Regions from separate parts of the Rhizobium sp. AN6A genome, predicted to be linked through region 2. Evidence: predicted binding sites of a transcription regulator. Region 2 holds the regulator's gene; each other region holds the start of a gene.
The links. Region 2 encodes LexA, which represses DNA repair genes until DNA is damaged. Its sites were predicted from a motif close to TGTTCNNNNTGTGTTCNG; they were not measured.

Region 1: the regulator LexA is predicted to act here: its motif matches at 1,985-2,002, upstream of dnaE (DNA polymerase III subunit alpha).
Region 3: the regulator LexA is predicted to act here: its motif matches at 1,643-1,660, upstream of uvrA (excinuclease ABC subunit UvrA).

Annotation. Positions count from the first base shown of each region.
Region 1 covers NZ_OCNC01000004.1:2,318,618-2,321,896, reverse strand. Annotated here, with positions in the region: gene dnaE (DNA polymerase III subunit alpha) at 1-1,772, opposite strand, end outside; gene CRO62_RS24010 (ABC transporter ATP-binding protein) at 2,242-2,925, opposite strand; gene CRO62_RS24005 (lipoprotein-releasing ABC transporter permease subunit) at 2,941-3,279, opposite strand, start outside.
Region 2 covers NZ_OCNC01000004.1:2,422,787-2,426,065, reverse strand. Annotated here, with positions in the region: gene kdsA (3-deoxy-8-phosphooctulonate synthase) at 1-361, opposite strand, end outside; gene CRO62_RS24510 (VOC family protein) at 361-1,242, opposite strand; gene lexA (transcriptional repressor LexA) at 1,453-2,175, shown strand; gene CRO62_RS24500 (glutathione S-transferase family protein) at 2,616-3,279, shown strand, end outside.
Region 3 covers NZ_OCNC01000004.1:2,529,429-2,532,707, forward strand. Annotated here, with positions in the region: gene CRO62_RS25065 (HPP family protein) at 1-886, shown strand, start outside; gene CRO62_RS25070 (single-stranded DNA-binding protein) at 953-1,528, opposite strand; gene uvrA (excinuclease ABC subunit UvrA) at 1,794-3,279, shown strand, end outside.

The sequences.
Region 1 (3,279 bases), 100 kb from region 2:
GTCTTCAGACCGAGAAAGTCGAATTTGACGAGGCCGGCGCTTTCCACCCACTTCATGTTGAACTGGGTAACCGGCATGTCGGAGCGCGGATCGCGATACATCGGCACCAGCTTCGACAACGGCCGGTCACCGATGACGATACCGGCAGCATGGGTGGAGGCGTGACGGTAAAGCCCCTCGATCTTCTGGGCAATATCAAGCAGCCGGGCAACGACGGGTTCCTTGTCCGCCTCTTCCTGCAGGCGCGGCTCTTCCTCGATCGCTTTCGACAGTGGCGTCGGATTGGCCGGGTTGTTGGGGACCAGCTTGCAGATCTTGTCCACCTGCCCATAGGGCATTTCCAGCACACGGCCGACGTCGCGCAATGCCGCGCGCGCCTGCAACGAACCGAAGGTAATGATCTGCGCCACCTGCTCGCGGCCATATTTGCGCTGCACGTAGCGGATCACCTCTTCGCGGCGGTCCTGGCAGAAGTCGATATCGAAGTCGGGCATCGACACGCGTTCGGGATTGAGGAAGCGTTCGAACAGCAGCGAGAAGCGCAGAGGATCGACATCGGTGATGGTCAGCGCATAGGCCACGAGCGAGCCTGCACCCGAACCGCGGCCGGGGCCGACCGGAATATCCTGCTGCTTGGCCCATTTGATGAAGTCGGCAACGATCAGGAAGTAACCGGGAAAACCCATGCGTTCGATTACGCCAAGCTCGAAATCCAGCCTGTCGCGATATTCCTGCTCTGTGTAGCCAGGCGCCATGCCGAGGGCCGCAAGGCGATGATCGAGACCTTCGACGGCCTGACGGCGAAGCTCTTCGGCCTCTGCCCGCTGCGCCGCTTCGGGATCGTCGCTGGCACCGGTGAAGCGCGGCAGGATCGGCCCACGCTTCTTCAGCACATACGAGCAACGCATTGCAATTTCGACGGTGTTTTCCAGTGCTTCCGGAAGGTCGGCAAACAGCTCCGTCATCTCCTCACGGCTTTTCATATAATGGTCGGGGGTCAGGCGGAACCGGCTGTCATCGGAAACGATGGCGTTATGCGCCACCGCCATCAATGCATCATGCGCCTCATAATCGGCCCTCGAAGGGAAGAAGGCCTCGTTGGTGGCGACCAGCGGAATATCATGTTCATAGGCAAGCCCGATCATACGCCGCTCATGGACGCGGTCGAAACCGGACTGACGCTGCAATTCGATATAAAGCTTGTCACCGAAGAGTGATTTCAGCGCCAGCAGGCGTTCTCTCGCCTGCGCCATATGCCCTTCCTTCAGAGCCATATCCACCGGACCACCGGAGGCACCCGTCAGCACGATCAGCCCGGCATTGGAGGCTTCCTCCAGCCATGCGCGGGTAATATGCACGGACTGGCCACCGCTTTCACCTTCCAGATAAGCGCGGCTGATAAGGTCCACCAACCGCTCGTACCCTCCGGCATCAGCCGCGAGCAGCACGATGGCTGGAAGCTTGGCAAGGTGGCTGTTGTGGTTGCGGCGATCATCCACCGCATCCTGCATGTCGATCGACACCTGACAGCCGATAATCGGCTGTAAGCCCTCATCACGCGCCTTTTCGGAAAACTCCAGCGCGACGAAAAGATTGTTCGTGTCGGTAATTGCTATTGCCGGCTGGCCGTCTGCAACGGCCTTGGACATAATTTTCTTGAGGGGTAAAGCCCCCTCAAGCAGGGAGTAAGCGGAGTGAACCCGCAGATGGACGAAACCGGGTGTTTTCAGCGTTTCGCCAGAGGTCTCTCCACGCGCAACCGTCTCGCCCATATCGTCATCCTGTCATTCTGAATCGAGGGGGCGATTTTCCGATTTTCGGCATTCAAAGTCCACCGCCTTTCGGCGTCTATACAGGCTTCTGCGCCGGTGTGCCCTTCACAGGGCAGTGAGGATCACCGAAAAGCTGGCGACAAACACAGCGATGGAGGCGAAAGCGGCAACGTCACGGATGAAATCAGTCATTGGTCTCTCCTTACTCGTTATGTTCTAACTTTGTTCTCATTTTGTTCGATTGTCAACAGGCTTTTACTGATATTCCCCTTGCTAACGCGACAGAATCGGCTGCGGTTCCACCTTCGTGAATGGCAAGCCACTGACTCCAAAGCAAAAAAACCCGGAGGCAAAAACACCTCCGGGTTCGTGAAAATTCAATTGTGGGAAGAACGAGTGGCCTGGCGGGAGACAGACTCAGCCGCAGAACAGATCGCAAAGGCGGTATGATCGCCTCACCGCATCACGATCAGAAGTCGACGATCTTGCCGTCTGCAAGCGTCACCCGGCGGTCCATGCGGTTGGCAAGCTCATGATTATGGGTGGCGATCAGTGCGGCAAGGCCGGACTGGCGCACCAGCGCCTCCAGCGCATCGAACACATAATGCGCGGTCTCGGGATCGAGATTGCCGGTCGGCTCGTCGGCGAGAAGCAGGAGCGGTGCGTTGGCAACGGCGCGGGCAATCGCCACACGTTGCTGTTCACCGCCGGAAAGTTCAGCCGGGCGATGTTCGCCGCGATGGCCGACGCGCATGTAATCGAGCAGCGCGCTCGCACGCTTGCGGGCCTCGCCCTGGGTCAAACCGGCGATGAGCTGTGGCATCATCACATTCTCCACCGCCGTAAACTCCGGCAGCAGATGATGGAACTGGTAGACGAAACCGATGTCGCTGCGGCGTATCGCCGTGCGCTTTTCATCCGGCAGACCATTGCATGGCGCGTCATTGATGAAGACCTCGCCGGCATCCGGATGTTCGAGAAGCCCGGCGAGATGCAGCAGCGTGGATTTGCCGGTGCCCGAGGGGGCAACAAGCGCCACCATCTCACCACTCTTCAACTCGAAATCGGCCTTGCGCAGAATGGAGAGCGACGTCTCGCCCTGACCATAGGTCCTCTCGACGCCGGTAAGCCGCAGCACTGATTTTTTTGCCATATTGTGAAGCGGTCCTTATTCGTAACGCAGGGCCTGCACCGGATCGAGCTTGGAAGCCCGCCATGCCGGAAAGATGGTTGCCAGGAAAGAAAGCGTCAGCGCCATGATGACGACGGTAATGGTCTCGCTGATATCCATTTCGGCCGGAAGCTGGCTGAGGAAATAGAGCTGCGGATCAAACAGCACCGTGCCCGACACCCATGAGAAGAACTGCCGGATGGATTCCACATTGAGGCAGACGATGACGCCGAGTGCCACACCGGCGAATGTGCCGACGGTACCGATGGCAGCTCCCGTCATGAAGAAGATACGCATGACGGCGCCGGAACTGGCGCCCATGGTGCGCAGAATGGC
Region 2 (3,279 bases):
TCTGCAGCACGTCCACCACCTCGGAAACGATGGCGCATTGCTCTTCCGTGTGGATGTCGGTCAGAACAGGAAAACCGAATTCCTTCTTGAGATCGGCAAAAACCTGCATCGCATTATCCAGGCCGATGCCGCGTTTGCCGGAAAGCGAAGTGCGGTTCGCCTTGTCGAAAGAAGACTTGTAGACAAGCCCTATTCCAAGCTTGTCGCAAAGCTCCTTCAGGACGCCAGCGATCATGAAGGAATGTTCGCGGCTTTCCATCTGGCAGGGGCCGGCAATCAGCGAAAACCGCTCGGTATTCGAGAAGGAAACCTTGCTGGCGCCGTCGCCGGCAGTGACTTTAAGATTGTTCGTAACGCTCATCATTTTTCCTCGAAGGCGAAGGCAACACCCTGACCGGGTGCTGCGGGCACCACCAGACGGCCGTCCGCTTTTGCGCAGGACACGCCATTAGCAGCAAGCACCGCTTCTGTCACGGCAAGATCGTGTGACGAAAAGACGATGCCCGCGCCACGCAATCCGCCTTCGTTGCCATCGTGAGCACTCAGGGCCTGCCCGCCGAAAGCCGGTTTTCCGGTCAATCTGATGCTGGCATTGCCGGTCGAGAAAACCATATCACCGCCCGGAGACCATTTGCCTTCACAGCCAAACACTGTCTCGATCAGGCCCGCCACCTTCACATCGCCGCCGGAAAACAGGACGATTTCACTGAGGCCGGTGACACCATTGGCGTGGCGCTCCAGCATGGTGCGATCGCCCGGCAGGGCTTGAAGCCGCTGACAACTGAACAGAAAGAAATCCGCGACCGCCCCGCTTGCCGCAAAAGCCAGCCGGAACGCCGCCTCGCCTTGCGAGCCATCCGGCATCCGAACAGGCCGCGAAAACTCGAAAACATCGCCCGCCCAAAGACCGGCTGCCCGAAACCGCTCATGGTCAACCAAGGCGTCTTCAGTCCTGGCGACAAGAGCCGAAAAACCCTCCTGCCCGTCCCGTTGCCGGAAGGCCACATCCCTGCCGGTAAACACATCACCCCTCTCTATCGAGGCATTATATTTAGCCGGATCAGCAATTGCGAGCGGCTCCAGATAGGTGCCATCGGCGAAAAATACGCAGGCATTTTGGGTGCCGAAAGGATGCAGAGCCTCCGGCGCAACCGTAAAGCCAAGACTGACGAGGCGCTTCACGGCGACGCCTATGACTTCCACGGGCAAAACGAGATGGTCAACGCTATAGGGTTTCGTCATGACATGTATTCTGCTGGCCTTCCGCCCGGGGCATGCCGGGACGGTTTCGACCGCACAAAAGCACAATTGCGTGCTATGAGGCAAATCATCACAGCAACAGATGGCACCTTCACGAAATTTTAGGGGATTGCAGAACACATATGGAACATATAGTGTTCGTTCTGTATTTGTTTCGCGACTTCCACTACGATTCTAAAGGGTGTTTTCCTCATGCTCACGCGCAAACAGCAGGAATTGCTTCTCTTCATTCATGAACGAATGAAAGAGTCCGGCGTGCCGCCCTCCTTCGATGAAATGAAGGACGCACTCGATCTTGCTTCGAAATCCGGCATCCACCGCCTGATAACCGCTCTCGAAGAGCGCGGGTTCATTCGTCGGCTACCGAATAGGGCTCGGGCACTGGAAGTCATCAAGCTGCCCGAGGCTTATACGCCGGGCGCAAGGCCGCAGCGCGGCTTTTCGCCAAGCGTTATCGAAGGCAGCCTTGGCAAGCCCAAGACGCCGGAACCGGCCCCTGCGCCCAAGACGCCGGCCAATGATCTGGGCGGGGCTGTCACCGTACCGGTCATGGGCCGCATCGCTGCGGGCGTGCCGATTTCCGCCATTCAGAACAACACCCATGATGTGGCCGTGCCAGTAGACATGCTTGGCACGGGCGAACATTACGCTCTTGAGGTCAAGGGTGATTCGATGATTGAGGCCGGCATTTTCGACGGCGACACAGTCATCATCCGCAACGGCAACACCGCCAATCCCGGGGATATCGTTGTGGCTCTGGTGGATGACGAGGAAGCCACGCTGAAGCGCTTCCGCCGCAAGGGAGCCTCCATTGCGCTCGAGGCGGCAAACCCAGCCTATGAGACCCGTATCTTCGGGCCGGACCGGGTGAAAATTCAGGGCAAGCTGGTGGGGCTGATCCGCCGCTACCATTGATCTTATCGAACCGAACGTATTCACTTTACAATAGGCGTCATCGTGAAGATGGCGCCTATATTTGGTTTGGCTGTTTCCAAACGTGGCGTGCTTTTGCGGGTGCACGAGGATATGCGCCATTCAGCCTATGCGCGTTGCCCTTTCTAAACTGAGCTCCTGCTCCATAAAGATGCTTCGGTTTCGCTACAGGCGTGGCGGCGAGTGGTCCGCTCGCCTTAGTTGTCGAAACGATCCCATCCGCTGTTTTTTAGCGACGTTGTTCTGTCGTGTTGCGCAGTCAGTTCTTACTGGTCACCAAAGGGTGACTTATCGCGAGGCGCGCTCTCAGCGACCCCACATCACCATCCATCAACGGCGTTTATGGGAGCCATGGATAATTTTCGATATTCCATGAACGCTTGGCAGGTGTAGAAATGCGCGTCATATCCGGGAGATACGCCATGTACGATCTTTATATAGCCAACAAGAACTATTCTTCATGGTCGCTGCGGCCGTGGGTATTGATGCGCACGCTCGGTATCGCCTTTGATGAAAAGCTCATTCCGTTCGGCGAAGGCGTCTCCTTTTCCTCCTTTTCGCCGACGGGCAAGGTGCCCTGCCTGGTCGACGAGGGTATGACGGTTTGGGAAACGCTTTCGATCGTCGAATATCTTGCCGAAAGACACCAGGGCGTCTGGGCAAGCGACAAGCATGCGAGGGCCTGGTCGCGTTCGGCCGCAAGTGAGATGCATGCCGGCTTTTCCTCGCTGCGCAATCTCTATCCCATGTCGGTGGGCATTCGGGTCAAACCCAGGGGTGGCGATGCCGGGCTTAAGGCCGATATAAAGCGGATCGATGCGTTGTGGAGCGAGGGTCTCACGAAATTCGGCGGGCCGTATCTTGCCGGTCAAAAGTTCACGGCGGTCGATGCTTTCTTCTGCCCGGTTGCATTCCGTTTCCAGACCTATGGCAGCGCGGATCTTTCGCCAGCAGCGAAAGCCTATTGCGACCGGCTGCTAGCCCTGCCTGCCATGCAAGAATGGTACGAGGCCGGTTTGAAGGAGAGCTGGCGCGACGCTGGTCATGAAGAGGAAGTTGGCGAGATCGGCGAATTGACTGAAGATC
Region 3 (3,279 bases), 110 kb from region 2:
GACGGTGGCTTTACTCGTTTCGGATATCTTCCTTGCCAGCGCGCTTGCCATAAGCCTTGCCATTGCTGCCATGATGGCGCTGCGCTGCCTGCACCCGCCAAGCGGCGCGGTGGCGCTGACCGCCGTTCTCGGCGGCCCCGCCGTGCATAGTCTCGGCTATGGCTTTCTTCTCTGGCCGGTCGCCGGAAACTCGCTCATCCTTCTCATCCTTGCGCTCGTTTATAACAATGTCACCGGCCGCGCCTATCCGCACGGCCTGAGGTTGGGAAAGGCCAGCCACGGCACGGCAGACCCGACGCCGATACAGAAAATCGGCTTTTCCTCAGTCGATCTGGACGAGGTGCTGAAGGAATACGACGAAGTTCTCGATATTGATCGCGATGTGCTGGAAATGATTTTGCGCAAGACGGAATTGCGCTCCTGGCGCCGCCGCGCCCTCCACCTCGATTGCGCCAGCGTCATGTCGCGCGATGTGGTCGGCGTCGCCCCGGATGATAGCCTGCGCCACGCTCATTCACTGATGCGCAACCGCCATTTCAAGGCGCTGCCCGTGACCAACGACAGGGCCGAAATCCTTGGCATCGTCACTCAGACGGATTTTCTTGAAAAGGCTAGCTGGAGAAACGGCCGCCCTTCCATCGGTTTCCTGCAGCGCCTGCGCCTTATCCTCTCAGGCGCAAGCGCACCCAACGATACCGTCAAGGATATCATGACATCGCCGGTTAGAACCGTGCAGCCGGAAACGGCGATCGAGGAAGCAATCATCCGCTTTGCGGAGGAAGGGCTGCATTACCTGCCGGTGATCGACGCCAATGGCAAGATGGTGGGTATTCTTTCGCAATCCGATGTCATGGTTGCGATGCTGGCGGACAAAGCCGCGGCATAGGTCGTCGCGATCTTGAAGCGGGCAACCGGTTTCGTCCGACGCCCGCCCCGTCAATCACTGTCCCGATCAGAACGGAATATCGTCGTCCATGTCACTGGAGAAGCCGCCGGAAGGCTGGCTGCCGCCACGCGAGGCACCGCCGCGGGCCGCTGGCTGCTGGTCGTAACCGCCACCGTAGTTACCGCCGCCGCTGCCATAATCTCCACCGCCGATGTCGCCACCGCTGCGGCTGCCGCCGCCACCTTCGCCGCGACCGTCGAGCATCGTCAGCGTGGAGTTGAAGCCCTGCAGTACCACTTCGGTGGAGTAACGGTCGTTACCGGTCTGGTCCTGCCACTTGCGCGTCTGCAGCTGGCCTTCGATATAGAGCTTGGCGCCCTTTTTCACATATTGTTCGACAACCTTGCACAGGCCTTCGTTGAAAACGACGACCGTGTGCCATTCGGTCTTTTCCTTGCGCTCGCCGCTGTTGCGGTCCCGCCACGTCTCCGAGGTGGCGATACGCAGATTGGCGATCGGACGGCCGTCCTGCGTCCGGCGAATTTCGGGATCGGCGCCAACGTTCCCAATCAGAATTACCTTGTTTACGCTACCAGCCATCTCGTCATCCTGTCCGCCAGCCATCGTGACCGGCAATTGCATTTCAAAAAATCCCGCACACAATAACCATCGCCGCCCGCAAAGGGCACCGCAACGGGGAACAATCCACAGCGAATAATCCCGACTTTCTCAGAGAGTATATTCGCACTTGCAATTTGTTCCTTTTTTGTTCTATTAAATCACGAAATTCGAGTCAAGTGAGCCGAAAAGCCATCGATCGATAGGGAATAAACCTCGACACGTCCGGTTGCGTCACTACATAAGGACGCGCCGCCATCAGGCCTGTTATTTTTGTCCGAGCTTTATCATGAGTGAACTGAAGACGATTTCCATCCGTGGTGCCCGTGAGCATAACCTCAAGGGTATCGATTTGGATCTACCGCGCAACAAGCTGATCGTCATGACCGGGCTCTCCGGCTCGGGCAAGTCGTCGCTTGCCTTCGACACAATCTATGCCGAGGGCCAGCGCCGTTATGTCGAGAGCCTCTCGGCCTATGCGCGCCAGTTCCTCGAAATGATGCAGAAGCCGGATGTAGACCGCATCGAGGGTCTTTCTCCGGCGATTTCCATCGAGCAGAAAACCACCTCGAAGAACCCGCGCTCCACGGTCGGCACGGTCACGGAAATCTACGACTATATGCGCCTGCTGTTTGCGCGTGTCGGCGTGCCCTACTCGCCGGCGACGGGCCTGCCGATCGAGAGCCAGACGGTCAGCCAGATGGTCGACCGTATTCTTGCCTTCGAGGAAGGCACGCGCCTTTATATTCTCGCGCCGATCGTGCGCGGCCGCAAAGGCGAATATAAAAAGGAACTCGCCGAGCTGATGAAGAAGGGCTTCCAGCGCGTCAAGGTGGATGGCCAGTTCTACGAGATCGCTGACGTTCCCGCCCTCGACAAGAAGTACAAACACGATATCGATGTGGTGGTGGACCGCGCCGTCGTGCGCCCGGATATGGCGGCACGCCTTGCCGACAGTCTCGAGACCTGCCTTAAGCTCGCCGACGGGTTGGCAGTGGCCGAATTTGCCGACAAGCCCCTGCCGCCGGAAGAAACCTCGGCTGGCGGCTCCGCAAACAAATCGCTCAATGAGACCCACGAGCGTATGCTGTTTTCGGAAAAATTCGCCTGCCCGGTCTCCGGCTTCACCATCCCGGAAATCGAGCCCCGGCTTTTTTCCTTCAACAATCCCTTCGGCGCCTGCCCCACCTGTGACGGTCTCGGCTCGCAGCAGAAGGTGGACGAAAACCTGATCGTGCCCGAACCTGCACGCACCCTGCGGGATGGCGCGATCGCCCCCTGGGCCAAGTCGTCTTCCCCCTACTACAACCAGACGCTGGAGGCGCTGGGCAAGGCATTCGGTTTCAAGCTGTCGAGCAAATGGACGGACCTTTCGAAAGAGGCGCAGCACGCCATTCTCCAAGGCACTGACGACAAGATCGAGTTCAACTATCAGGACGGCGCGCGCTCCTACAAGACGGTGAAGAATTTCGAAGGCATCGTTCCCAATCTGGAGCGTCGCTGGAAAGAGACCGACAGTGCCTGGGCACGCGAGGAAATCGAGCGTTATATGTCGGCGGCCCCCTGCCCGGCCTGCGCCGGCTATCGCCTGAAGCCGGAAGCGCTCGCCGTCAAGATCAACAGGATGCACATCGGCGAAGTCACCCAGATGTCGATCCGTATGGCACGCGACTGGTTCGAGACGCTGCCGGAAAATCTGAACGCCAAACAGAACGAGATCGCGGTTCGCATTCTCAAGGAAATCCGCGAACGTCTGCGATTCCTCAACGATGTCG